DNA from 3 places in the uncultured Rossellomorea sp. genome. Region 2 is predicted to be linked to each of the others. Evidence: riboswitches for the same ligand, from Rfam matches in the RefSeq annotation. Region 2 holds a riboswitch; each other region holds the start of a gene.
The links. Region 2 has a riboswitch for lysine ahead of lysA (diaminopimelate decarboxylase). Riboswitches for the same ligand answer to the same signal wherever they lie in the genome.

Region 1 (4,752 bases), on a different contig from region 2:
AATGAAGATAGGGGTCATTGGATTGACAGCCTATTTCAAACCATTTTACGAAGCTCTCGGCTGGAATATTACATCTCCAATGGATGAACTGCAGAAGTTGGTTCAAGAGCTTCATCCACAGGTGGATATGATAATCCTTCTTTCACATTTAGGGATAAGGGATGACGAGGTGATTGCAGAACAATTTCCTGAGATTGACGTTATCCTCGGAGCTCATACCCATCATGTACTTCATCAAGGAAAAGAAATTAAGGGAACGATGCTTGGCGCAGCAGGAAAGTTTGGTCATTATGTTGGGCATATGATGATTGAGGTTGATATAACCAATAAAACCATCATAGGGAAAAAAGCACAGCTCTATGAACAGCACGAGCTTCCCTCTGTCGAAAAGGAAGAACAGGAAAGCCTGGAGTGGTATCAGGCAGGAGAGGATTTGTTAAGAAAAGAAGTATCATCTCTTACGAAATCCTTATCCGTGGATTGGTTCAATCCATCCCCGCTTCCGAACGTTTTATGTGATGCCCTTGCTGAATGGTGCCGGGCTGATTGTGCCTTTCTTAATTCAGGCTTGCTCATCGATGGACTGAGTGAGGGATCGGTGACGAAACAGGATTTGCATCGCATCCTGCCTCATCCGATCAATCCCTGCCTGATTAAGGTGAAGGGGGCGGAGCTTAAGGAAATCATTAAACAAACATTTAATGAGGAATGGCCGCATCTTCAAGTGAAAGGGTTAGGGTTCAGAGGCAAAGTGATGGGACGATTTGTATACACGAATGTTCAATTCGGAGACCATGAAATCTTAATCGATAACAAGCCGATCGATTCTCAGAAAGTGTACAAGCTTGCCTTACCTGATATGTTCACGTTTGGACACTTCTTTCCTGACCTTCAAAGACTAGAAAAAAAATACTTTATGCCTGAGTTTTTACGAGATGTTCTTGAATGGAAATTAAAGCAGTAAATGTTTCACCGTTTCCTTTTCCGCGTCATACATATGAGTGAAAGGAGCGATGAAACATGATGAATGTATTTCCGATTACCATTCAGGGACATACCTTTTTAGCGATTTCTGTTGAACTGCCCAAAACCAATCTCCTCGTTGTGACGAGTGATATAGGATATATAATGTGTGGAGCACTGGACGTAGCGTTACTAAATGAGAAGTTAAAAGACAGAGGAATCATTGCAGGAAGAGCCGTCGGTGTAAAAACAATCGATCAGCTACTTGATGCCCCTCTTGAATCCATCACCATCGAAGCAGAAAATCGCGGCATCACACCGGGCATGATCGGCCGGGATGCATTGTTAAAAATGATATAAGTGTCAAGAAGGACCAGTTGCTCTTTTGAGGGCGCTGGTTTTTGTTTTGGTGTCGGAGGACACCATCAATATTCTTTCATGAATAATTAACAATATACAAGGAAATACACCTTGCAAGAACGTTTTTATCCTTTATAATGGAGATACTAGGAAATTTTGTCGAAAAATGAAAGAATTACATAGGAGAATTCTATGAGGCTTATATCAACTAGGGCTTTGAAACCGGGCATGGTTCTAGCTACAACCGTATATAATATGAGAGGTCAAGCTTTAATTCATGATAACGTTCCGATAACAGAACGCATGATTTATAGATTGCAGGAGCTTAGTATTCAGTATGTCTATATTGAAGACTCGCTTTCGAGCGGAATCCATGTAAATGGGACCGTTTCGAATAAAGTGAGACAGCAAGCTGTAAACAATATTGAAATGGCCTTTAATCAATTAAGCGCATCGAAAACGGCGCCAAGTGCGCTCATGATTGAAGATAGTGCTAAGCAATTGAAGCAGGTGATTGATGTAGTCTTGTCTGAAGTAAAGGCAAATCATGATCTCCTAACCATTTTGACAGATGTTTTCACATATGATTCCTATATTTTTCATCATTCATTTAATGTTACATTGTATACGCTCTCAATTGGTCTTGAACTTAAGCTCTCTGCTAAACAGCTCGAGCAGTTAGGGGTGGGAGCGATTTTGCATGATATCGGTAAGATGCTGGTACCAGAGGAGATTCTATTGAAGCCAGGTAAGCTGACAGAAGGCGAGTTCTCTGAAATTAAGAAGCATTCTGAACACGGCTTTGAGATTCTGAGACAGCTTCATTCTGTGTCTTTGATCATTGCTCATTGCGCTTATCAGCATCATGAGAGGCTTGATGGATCCGGTTATCCACGGGGAATCAAAGGCGAGGATATTCATCCGTTTGCAAAAATCATTGCAGTGGCGGATGTATTTGACGCCATGACGTCTAATCGTGTGTATCGGAAAGCCATGCTTCCACATCAAGCGTTGGAGGTATTATATGCAGGCAGCGGCACCCTGTTTGATACAAATGTAATCGAAGCCTTCAGGTCTTCTGTTGCCATCTATCCAAATGGGATGGTTGTGGAGCTGAATGATGGCCGAAAAGGAATAGTGACAGATCAAAATAAAGGGGTAACGGATCGACCGGTGATTCGGATCATCGAAGAAGACGGACAGGAATTACAAACCCCTTATCCCATTGATTTAAGCACGGAATTAGATAAGGTGATTACCGGGTTTGACCCGGATTATGAACCCCAATCTCTAAAAATTAAATAATTTTTTTGCGTTAAACCCCTCTTACTGTGCATACAAATAGCTTGTAAGGGGGGATTTTTTTGTCAAAGTTTAAAACATACAAACCCCGAAGAGGAGGGCCGCTACCTTTTCGATATGTGATGATCATTACGATTCTATTCTTTATGATATCTACTGGATTCGGGTTGTGGATCATTAATAAAGGTTTAAAACCGACACTTCTTGCTTATGCTGAGACCCAGACCAGCAGGATCGGTACGTTAGTTATCAATAAAGCAATTAACAAAAAAATTGCCGATGTTCTTGATATTTCGGATATAACGGAAGAAGTGAAGAATACAGAAGGCGATATTGTCTCATTTAAATACAATACTCAGACAATCAACCGGGTTCAGGCAGAAATCACAAACTTAGTACAGCAAAACCTGCAGGAAGCAGAGGAAGGAAATTTAGAAAACCTGGAATTTATTACCGAAGTGGAAATCGATGAAGGGAAATCTAAAGCAGCGAAGGGCATCACTTACTCGGTGCCTCTTGGTCAGGCGACCAACAACGTGTTACTCGGTAATCTGGGTCCAAAAGTGCCCATTCGCTTTCATTCGATCGGGGATGTCCGTTCCGATATTAAAACGACAGTAGAGCAATTTGGGATCAATAATGCTGTTGTAAAAGTGTTTGTCGAGCTTGAAGTCAATGTCCAGATCATCATTCCATTTGCAACGAAAACGGAAACCATCAAGCAGGATATCCTGGTTGCCATGGGTACCGTTCACCTGGATGTACCACAGTTTTATAACAATGGTGGAGGTGAATCCAGCCCATCCATTGAAATTCCCACAAATTAGTCAGGAAAAAAAGTTGTCAAAAGAATGATAGTTTGTTATATTAATAAAGAAAATTTAATAACACACCACATCATCAGTCCGATGGGGTAGAGGCGCAGGGTTCAAGAGTATGCTGTTTGAGGATGACAACTGGGAGAACAGATGAAAGGGAACTTTTGCCGAAGTAAATATGCATGTCGAAGGTGTATTTGCTGGGGTTATCTTGAAGAAGGATAACACTGTCATTATAGGGGAATCTCTATAATGGGGAGCTACAGATCGTGATGGAGCACTTAAATTACTTACTAAGGTAATGATAGTTTCTCTATCGTTGCCTTTTTTTATTATCCTCTGTCATGCTACGATGGTTCCCCCCTATCAAATAGGAGGAGGACACTATGGAAAACACGATTTACTCACTATTACCACCCCTTTTAGCCATTCTTATGGTTATACTTACGAGACGGGTTCTACTTTCACTCGGAGTAGGAATCGTTGCGTCTGCCTTTCTGTTAGCAGATTTCTCAATTACAAATACATTCAGCTTTATGTGGGACGCCTTTAAAGGCATCTTTGTCGCAGATGGAGCACTCAACACCTGGAATGTCTATATTATTTTCTTCTTACTTATTCTTGGTGTGATCACGGCGTTTGTGAACATTTCCGGCGGTAGCCGCGCATTTGGTGAATGGGCGATGAAACGTGTGAAAACGAGAAAAGGGGCACAGCTTCTTGCAGCCGTTTTAGGTATCATAATTTTTATTGATGACTATTTTAACGCCCTTGCTGTTGGACAGGTTTCGAGACCCATTACGGATCGCCACAAAATTTCACGGGCAAAACTAGCCTATATCATTGACTCCACATCGGCACCGATTTGTGTCGTTTCACCAATCTCAAGCTGGGGAGCGTACATTATCGGGATTATCGGTTCGATTCTTGCTGCACACAGCATCACTGAATACACAGCATTTTCAGCATTCGTTCAAATGATTCCAATGAACCTTTACGTCTGGGCAGCTGTCCTTCTTGTGATCATGGTTGCTGCTAAAGGCTTGGACTTCGGAAAAATGAAAGAGCATGAAGTAAGAGCCCTTGAAACAGGAGCCCTTTATGACCCTGAAAAAGAGATTCCAGGCGAATTGAAAAATGATCTGCCTGTAAGCTCGAAAGGATCAGTAGGAGATCTTGTCTGGCCAATCGTGGCTCTGGTCATCGGTACAATCGGAATGATGCTCTGGACAGGGTATCAAGCCGTCGGATCATTTGACATCCTGCCGATATTTGAAAATACAGATGTAACGAAATCTTTATTATATGG
Region 2 (4,752 bases):
GTTCCTACTAATGTAGCAAAATAGGCAGCCAGACCGATTGGGGCATAATACATGATATACGATACCAACTTCATGCTCACATCGGCCCCTGCCTGTAGGATTTTTTTCAATGGCTCTGCTTTTTCCCCCAGTCGATTCGTGGCAAATCCGAGTGCCACTGAAAACAAGATAAGGGGCAGCATATGCTCCCGTGTAAATAATTCAATGAAATTATCCACAGTAAAGGTTTGGACGATTTGGTCCCCCAATTGGATGTCTTCTGTTTCAACTGACTGGTCCAGACTGATGGTAATACCTTCCGTCGGGGGAAAAACCTTCACTCCCACAATCATCAACACAGACGAGATGATCGTGGTGATCAGGAATATCACCAGCATACTGCGCATGATTTTCTTAAATTGACCTTTCGATTCCAAATTGGCGATCGCCGATGAGATCGAAAAGAAAACCAGGGGTACCACGATCGTAAAGAGGAGATTCAGGAAGATATCTCCCAAGGGTTTTAACATTTCTGCTTTCTCTCCCATGGTCAGTCCGATAATGGATCCTATGATAATGGATGCGAGTAGTGTGATGGCTAATCCGTACGTTTTAAATATGTTTTTCATTCTATGTTCTCCTCTTCATTATGATTGTAAGGTGGATTATTCTTTACCGGTCATTCCGAACTAAATCAGCATACGATTCACGCTCGATCACGACCCGTGATTCCCCATCCTTTACAAACACAACAGCCGGTCTTGGAATCCGATTATAATTACTCGCCATGGAATACCCGTAGGCTCCTGTACTGAACACGGCCAGAATATCACCGTAATTCGTCGGTGGCAGCATCAGGTCCCAGATCAGCATGTCACCGGATTCGCAGCATTTCCCGGCAATACTCACAAGCTCCGTGCATTCCTCATGGGGACGATTGGCAAGCACCGCATGGTATTTCGCCTGATAGAGGGCCGGGCGAATATTGTCCGTCATCCCCCCGTCGATCGCGACGTACGTGCGCACATCGGGAATGATTTTCTTCGACCCCACTTTATACAAGGTCGTCCCAGCTTCAGCCACCATGCTTCGTCCCGGCTCCACCCATACTTCAGGGAGCGGATATTCATTCTTGGTGAAATAGGTCTTCACACTATCGGTAATGCCCTTCACATACGTTGGAATCGGCAGGGGCTGGTCTTCTTCCGTGTACCGGACACCGAATCCTCCGCCGATATTCAGCACCGGCATAGTCACATCAAATTCGATCCGGATCCGCTGCAGGAAATCTGCCAGTACTTGAATCGCCTGATCAAACCCTTCCCGTTCGAAAATCTGAGATCCAATATGTGAATGCAGACCGAGTAATGAGAAGTACGGCTTGTGGAGAGCTAACTGAATCGCCGTATTCGCCTGTCCGTTGGAAATGCTGAATCCGAATTTCGAATCCTCCTGTCCCGTCGTGATGTACTCATGGGTGTGGGCTTCCACACCTGGCGTGACCCTGATCAGGATCTGAACCTGCTGCTCACGCTCCTTGGCCAGATCATGCAGCAGTTCAAGCTCTAGGAAACTATCGACAACAAAGCAGCCGATTTTAGCCTCAAGTGCCATGAGTAGCTCCTCTTCTGACTTGTTGTTCCCATGAAAATGAATACGCTCCGCTGGAAAACCTGCCTCAAGGGCCGTATACAATTCCCCGCCGGATACAACATCCAGTGATAACTCCTCCTGCTCTGCCAGGCGCACAATCTCTTTACATAGGAACGCTTTACTCGCATATGCCACCTGGAACTGCAATCCGCTTTCGTTGAAGGCATTACGGAAAAGTCGGGCATTTTCACGAATCATTCCTTCATCGTAAACCATTAAAGGCGTGCCATAGGTCTCCACCAACTCACCCGTGCTCATTCCTCCGATTTCAAGATCTCCACGAACATTCACATCAACTGTACTCATATCCTATACTCCTTTTGACTCTCTCTAAAAAAACACAAAAAAACCGTATGAAGCGATGCTCATACGGTTTATCATCAAAAGTTTTGGAAACATAATGAAGACTATGTATTAACATCTCTTCAATAGTTCTCCACAACTTTTTCATTGTGACAGTCCAACATTTCTTCAATGCTGGCCCAACAAAAAATAGAATTGGCTATTTTCTGCTTCGGCGATCTGCCTTTCCCTTCTTATCCCGGAATCCATTATTCTCAAAGAAGATACTCATCATACTCGCGCCTCTATTATCAGAGAGTGACGTATTATTTTGTTTGAATTACTATACCACTCTCTTAAAATAGTTGTCAATTGGTTTTTGAAAGAGAAATAGGCAAAACCCCCGGAAGTAGCCCGGGGATTTCGTGGATCATTTTATTTCAGATTGATTTCGAACGGTTTCATTTTGACCGGCTTATCATTTCTGCTCAATGTCTCGAATGGGACAATCAGTGAGTAGTCCTCAAGGTTGGCATCCTGAGGCAATGTAAACGTGGATTGATAACGGAGAGTATCCTTATCCACTGTTTTCGTTTTAGCACTTCTGATCATATGATTCAGCATCTCATTATAATCCAGTTCATCCTTCGCATTTCTTTTAATATCTTTTGATGGGATCACCTGAACGAATTGAGCAAAGCTCTTTAATATGTCATATTGGAATTGTTTTTCTTTGATATGATCAATGGTGAAATCGACTGTCACCTTCCCTTTTGCGTTTTGGATATCTTGTACCGTGACCTGATAACCAAAACGAGGGCTCTTCACCTGGAATGGAGGTGAATCCTTCAGTGAGTTGATGCCGTCTTCATCTACTCGCTCCATATCAGCCTGGACTTTCAGCGACTGTGCTTTATCACTGAGTTTACTCGTGAACAGCTCCCTGACAGTCTTTTGATAATAACCGTCAATTTCTTTGATATTTAGTGTCTCTGCACTGGACTTTGATAACCGGTTCCCTAAGTCATCAAACACAATCAGATTTAACGTATCCTTCTCGGACTCCACCGAATAGGTATACTCCAGCGTAGTCGTAGCTTTTCCTTTAGTAACAGATGTTACTTGCAGCTCAAATTCCCCATTGGGCGATTCTGTCCTTACATCTGTTTTGATCTTTTCAGATGGAATCCTCTTGACCGGTACATCAAAGGTCCAGGTACCGTTCACATCTGCCATATGGGTGAACGTTAACGGAAGCGTGAAGTTTTCCGGCGGTTCTTTCCCATCCCGGTAAAATTCGATCGAGCCTATGAACTCATCCCCGTCTTTTTTAAGACCCGAACTTCCCGATCCCCATTGATTCTGATCCTTACCGTCGAAGAGATGATAGCTGTAGCCGCTCACCGGACGATTCCCTTCGTCCATATGTTCGATGGAAAGGTCATCACCCTTCGCCTTGAAGGTGACTCCGATGACGTTCCCGTCATAATATGTGCTTGTGATTGTCACATCGACGCCGTTGGAAGTGGCGGCCTGATTAACTTCCGTCACTTTATCGCTGAAATAGAGTTCTTTTCCGACATCCGAACCGACTTTTTCATAAATGGCACCCAGTACAGGCAGTTTGGCCAGTGCATTGTTCACAGGTGAGAACAGGAAGCCCGATACGAGTACCATGGAGGCAGCAGCGGTGGTAAATGCGGCACTTATCTTGACCGTTTTTTTCCGGAACTTTTGTTTTCTGCCTTCTTGGATTCCTGTTGAAATTGCCTCAAAAACCTTTTCTTTTGGTACCTCGATGCTGTTCATTTCTTCCTCAAACCATTTTTTGTCCATACTGATTCACTCCTTCCAGCAGCATTCTCAATTCCAGCTTCGCCCGGTGAAGATACGTCTTGACCGTCCCTTCAGGCGTACCCATCGTATCGGATATCATCTTGATCGACTGACCCTGGAAGTAGAATAAGATAATGACGGTTTGATAGTGCTGATTCAAAGACGCCATGGCCGTAATCAAGTCGATCCGCCCTTCTATATCCGTTTCTTCTGAGACGAGAGTGTTGTCTAGAAACTCATCCCCCGTCAGGACCAGTCGGTTTTGTTTCTTCAACATGCTGTATGCCGTATGTATCAGGATCTTGATCAGCCAGGTGCTGAAATACTCTGGGTTCTTCAAACGGGCTATCGAGGTGAATGCTTTACAAACCGTTTCCTGCACCACGTCGAGAGCATCCTCTTTATTTCTTACATATAGAAATGCCGTCCTGTACAGCTTCTCGCTTTCTGAGTGGATCAGCCTTTCAAATGCCTGTTCATTCCCTTTGATTGCTCTTTTTACGAGTTTCACATCCATTGATTAACCTCCTGTCATTCATTAGAGTCGGGTGAGGCGGGAAAAGTTTCAAGGAATTTTTTATGGGGTGTCATGCGATGTAGACTGAGGGTAGTTACCATTTATTTCAAAAAGACGCATAAACTATGAAAAACGACGCAATAAATTTGAAATCGACGCAATTACTTCGATCATGACGCAATTCACCTTGAAAATGACGCAATCATGGACGATTTCGACGCAATTAAGTAGGATGGGGTCATCCTCCACCAAGATTGAATGAAAATGATCCAAAAGCCAAAGGAAGGTTGAAAAATCCTTTTTTATCTTCCATCGTAATGCTTTTCACTAAAAAAAGCTTATCCGTCTCGATAAGCTTCAATCCGCCCGTCCCGTATAGATCATCACAAAGTGGAGGACCGCTTCTATTGATTCCATATTCATGTAACTATGGCCTTTATCCGCATGGAATTTGATCGAGTCATACTGACTGAGCTCGAATACTT
Region 3 (4,752 bases), on a different contig from region 2:
CACTGTTCCCTCTATACAATGAACCCGAGGATGAATTTCTTACTTTCTTAGGACAGTTTTATTCAAAATCCAATCACTTTAAGCCAAAGGAAATATTTTTGCCTGAAGTGATTGATGAGGAACTGGCTGCTAAGCTGTTAGACGTGAAAATCACCCAGCCAAAGCGGGGGAAGAAGAGAGAGCTGGTGAAGCTTGCTGAGAAAAATGCGAAGCAGGCCCTTGAAGAAAAGTTCGCCCTAATCGAAAGAGATGAGGAAAGAACGATTAAGGCAATTGAACGTCTTGGTGAACATATGGGCATATATACTCCCTTCCGGATCGAAGCATTTGATAACTCGAATATTCAAGGTTCCGATCCCGTGTCTGCCATGATTGTGTTTCTTGACGGGAAACCCGCAAAGAAAGAGTATCGAAAGTACAAAATCAAAACCGTCAAGGGTCCCGATGATTATGATTCCATGCGGGAGGTTGTTCGCAGAAGGTATACGAGAGTCTTGAAGGATGGTCTCCCTTTACCGGATCTCATCATTATCGATGGCGGGAAAGGGCAGATTGAAGCGGCGAGGGATGTCATTGAGAATGAATTAGGTTTGGATATTCCTCTTGGCGGCCTTGCGAAAGACGATAAGCATCAGACGTCAGAACTGCTGTATGGGAATCCTTTGGAAATTGTTCCTCTTGAAAAGCGAAGTCAGGAATTTTATTTGCTGCAACGGATTCAGGATGAAGTTCACCGATTTGCCATCACGTTCCACCGCCAGCTCAGAGGGAAAAGCGCCTTCCAGTCCACCCTGGATGAGATTGACGGCATCGGACCGAAGCGTAAGAAGCAGCTTCTTAAACATTTTGGTTCCATGAAGAAAATGAAAGAAGCGACGGTGGAGGAGTTTATTGAGATAGGGATTCCGGAAGCTGTTGCGAAGGTTTTGAATGAGAAGTTGAAGTAAAGGATATTAGAATCTAAGTGTTGTTGATTATGGTCTTAGTTTACGTGCAATTAGTTGTCAAATTCAGTATGTCTTCCCACTTATCCCATAAAGTCTTTGTTGCATTAGAAGCACAGAGTGGATTGTAGCGGAAGGCACTTTACTCCTGCGGGAAATAGAGGAAAGGTCGAGACTCCGCAGGGCAAAGCCCGAGGAGGCTCGACTTCCTCCCCGCGGAAAGCGAGCACCTGCAGCGGAAATCAACCACCGCATGCTCATTCAATACAGCTCACGAAAGAATAATAAAATGAAATATTGTTTCAATTAGACATTGAATCAATATTTCCCCTGTGCTATAATTAACAAAAATTTATAACATTATCACTTTTTAAAGTGGTGATAGAGGTGCGAGCTTCAAGAGTACAGGCAAAGAGGAGTATGAGCTCCGTTGAGATGCCTGAAAAGGGGAGATTCGCCGAAGTGGTTTCAGTCTCATGCTGATTCCGCTGGTTCTACGTTTAAGAAATGTAGGATTGTCAAGATGATTCAATCTTGGAGAGCTATCTCACAATGCCGATGAACCTATTTTGTTTGTTCTGCTGTATGTTCATAAAGCAATGAGATATTATTCTCATTGCTTTTTTTATTATCCAGCACAGGAACTTTTCTTGGAAAAGAACCTGTTCTATGAACGTGTAGGATGATTGTGATTGTACTCTTCACCATCAAAAAATGAGTCGTGAATTTTCACTCAATGAGAAAGAGGGAGAAGCTGTGAGTATTATTGTTCAAAAATTCGGTGGGACTTCAGTAGGTTCTGTAGAAAGAATTCAAAATGTTGCGTCAAGAATTGCGGAAGAAAAAGAAAGAGGTAATGATGTAGTGGTGGTGGTATCTGCCATGGGGAAAACGACGGATACCCTCGTTGGATTGGCAAGGGAAATTACATCACAACCGAGTAAAAGAGAGATGGATATGCTGCTCTCAACCGGGGAACAGGTGACCATTTCACTCCTTACGATGGCTCTGATCCAAGCAGGACATGATGCCATCTCCTTTACAGGCTGGCAGGCCGGGATTGAAACGGAATCCGTTCATAGCAATGCGAGGATTACCAATATTCATACTGAAAAGATGATGGATCACCTCCAATCCGGGAGAGTTGTGATTGTAGCCGGATTCCAGGGCATGACAGAAACGGGTGAAATCACAACACTCGGCCGCGGTGGATCGGATACAACTGCTGTAGCAATTGCAGCTGCCCTGAAAGCAGAGCGTTGTGACATTTATACAGACGTAGACGGGGTATATACGACAGACCCGCGTTATATTAAAGGGGCAAGAAAGTTACCGTCCATTTCCTATGATGAAATGCTGGAACTGGCTAATTTAGGGGCTGGAGTCCTGCATCCACGGGCAGTGGAATTTGCCAAGAATTATCAAATTCCGTTAGAGGTCAGGTCAAGTATCGAAAAAGTTGAAGGAACGTATATTGAGGAGGAAGCAAGCATGGAACAAAACTTAATTGTGAGAGGCGTAGCCTTTGAAGCTGAAATTACACGTGTCACTGTATTTGGACTGGGTAACGCATTAACTGGACTATCTTCAGTGTTTACCACTTTAGCCAAAAATCATCTGAATGTAGACATTATCATTCAAAGCCAGACCGATCAGAATACGACCAATTTATCATTTTCGATTAAAGAACAGGATTTGGAGGAGACCCTCGCTGTTCTGGAACGAAACAAAGAGCAATTAGGCTTCACCCATGTTGAACATGAAAGTGAGCTTTCCAAAGTATCCATCGTGGGCTCCGGTATGATCTCAAATCCAGGTGTTGCAGCGGAAATGTTCGAAGTATTAGCTCAAAATGACATCGTGGTGAAAATGGTCAGCACCTCTGAAATCAAAGTATCTGCAGTGGTAGACGAGAAAAATATGCAAAAAGCGGCAGGCGTCCTACATACTGCATTTAACCTGGACGCGGTGAAGATGGAAGAAATCACGCTATAATACTAAAGCAGCATAGAACGGGACAAGTGAAAAAGGGTTGCCCCATCAAGTGGGGCAACCCTTTATTAAAGAATTAAAAGTATGTTGTTCAGGACTATTCTACTTTATCTTTTTCGTCCCATCTTACAATCACTTTAACTGAATGACTCCGTTTATGTAGTTCGTCAGCAGCTTCTGCCACACATTTTTTTTGTAACTGTATTTGTTCGGCAAGAAAGCCCGTTTCCAGTTTAAATGTGACATCCGACTTTAAGGAAAGGCGTCGTTCTATCACCGGTCCGCTTATTTCAAAGGTCATCTCATTCTTTTTTTGTTCCAGCAGTGCAAGAGTTCCCCAGCCGGCTTCATCGAAAAACGATACCAGTTCTTCTGATGACTGAAGGGGGAATTTCCGAGAGAGCTGTTTTCCACCCCAGTATAAAATATCGTGTGTATGCTTTCCTAAAATTTCTGGAATCAACATGTCACGTAAAATTTCATATCCGAAGATTGGAACGGACGGTTGATGTACTTCTTCTTTTTTCTGTTCCAAGTAAATCCCCTCTTTCTATAAAACTATTATATACATGAAAAGGGGAATTATCATCCCATACTTCGAAAAAATAACCATGGGATATTTTGGTGGTATAACTTTTATTTGATATTTATTTGAATTTTCGAACATTTAACAAGGCAATACCTCATCTTTTTTGTTATCAATATATTAAAAATATTTTTGCGATATTGTCGAATTTATGTATACGTTTTCTTGACGCTTCCACTCCTTGGGAGTAAAATGAACATGTCACATAATTGTTACAATATAAAATATGTATCGTCGTCTAGTCATTCTTAGAAAATGCATTAGAAAACGAATTCATATTTTATCATTAAGGGGGGTAAATCATGGCTGGAAATCGAGAATTTAATTATCGCAGGCTTCATTCATTGCTAGGTGTTATTCCAGTTGGATTATTTTTAACACAACATTTAGTCGTGAACCATTTTGCCACTGGTGGGGAAGAATCATTTAACCAAGCGGCACACTTTATGGAAAGTCTTCCTTTCCGTTATTTCCTTGAAATTTTTATCATCTTCCTTCCATTGTATTTCCATGCAATCTACGGAATTTACATTGCATTCACTTCTAAGAACAATGCAAGTAAGTTTGGCTATTTCCGTAACTGGATGTTTTTACTTCAACGTGTTTCCGGAGTAATCACATTTATTTTCGTTACATGGCATGTGTGGGAAACGAGAGTTGCGGCAGCATTCGGAGCTGAAGTGAACTTTCAAATGATGGAAAACATCTTATCAAATCCATTCATGCTAGGGTTTTATGTACTGGGTGTTCTTTCAACGATTTTCCACTTTGCGAATGGTCTTTGGTCATTCTGCGTAAGCTGGGGAATTACCGTTTCACCTCGTTCTCAATTAATTGCTACATATGTTACGATCGGAATTTTTGTAGCGTTATCGGTGGTCGGTATGCGCGCAATTTTCGCCTTCGTATAAGAAGAAATAGATACAAGTCTAATAGATTCAGTAAATGCTCTGAAGTATGGTAGGAAAAGGAGTGAGTCACGATGAGTAAAGGGAAAATCATCGTTGTCGGTGGTGGTTTAGCCGGCCTGATGGCCACAATTAAAGCAGCAGAAAAAGGAACGCAAGTAGATTTATTCTCACTGGTACCCGTTAAGCGTTCTCACTCTGTATGTGCACAAGGTGGTATTAACGGAGCCGTTAATACTAAGGGAGAAGGAGACTCTCCTTGGGAACATTTTGATGATACAGTGTATGGTGGGGATTTCTTAGCGAATCAACCGCCGGTTAA

Region 1: it holds a riboswitch for lysine, as region 2 does, so the genes downstream of both, Q1B03_RS16430 (Na+/H+ antiporter NhaC family protein) here and lysA (diaminopimelate decarboxylase) in region 2, are expected to answer to the same signal.
Region 3: it holds a riboswitch for lysine, as region 2 does, so the genes downstream of both, Q1B03_RS05055 (aspartate kinase) here and lysA (diaminopimelate decarboxylase) in region 2, are expected to answer to the same signal.

The regions. Positions count from the first base shown of each region.
Region 1 covers NZ_CANKZT010000004.1:394,679-399,430, forward strand. The annotation lists gene Q1B03_RS16410 (bifunctional UDP-sugar hydrolase/5'-nucleotidase) at 1-964, shown strand, start outside; gene Q1B03_RS16415 (YunC family protein) at 1,021-1,323, shown strand; gene Q1B03_RS16420 (HD-GYP domain-containing protein) at 1,516-2,628, shown strand; gene yunB (sporulation protein YunB) at 2,688-3,452, shown strand; lysine riboswitch at 3,532-3,714, shown strand; gene Q1B03_RS16430 (Na+/H+ antiporter NhaC family protein) at 3,830-4,752, shown strand, end outside.
Region 2 covers NZ_CANKZT010000008.1:108,574-113,325, reverse strand. The annotation lists gene Q1B03_RS20155 (dicarboxylate/amino acid:cation symporter) at 1-608, opposite strand, end outside; gene lysA (diaminopimelate decarboxylase) at 652-1,938, opposite strand; lysine riboswitch at 2,054-2,230, opposite strand; gene Q1B03_RS20145 (DUF4179 domain-containing protein) at 2,350-3,750, opposite strand; gene Q1B03_RS20140 (sigma-70 family RNA polymerase sigma factor) at 3,731-4,267, opposite strand; gene Q1B03_RS20135 (helix-turn-helix domain-containing protein) at 4,625-4,752, opposite strand, start outside.
Region 3 covers NZ_CANKZT010000001.1:947,490-952,241, reverse strand. The annotation lists gene uvrC (excinuclease ABC subunit UvrC) at 1-947, shown strand, start outside; lysine riboswitch at 1,319-1,497, shown strand; gene Q1B03_RS05055 (aspartate kinase) at 1,701-2,939, shown strand; gene Q1B03_RS05050 (YslB family protein) at 3,034-3,471, opposite strand; gene Q1B03_RS05045 (succinate dehydrogenase cytochrome b558 subunit) at 3,825-4,433, shown strand; gene sdhA (succinate dehydrogenase flavoprotein subunit) at 4,505-4,752, shown strand, end outside.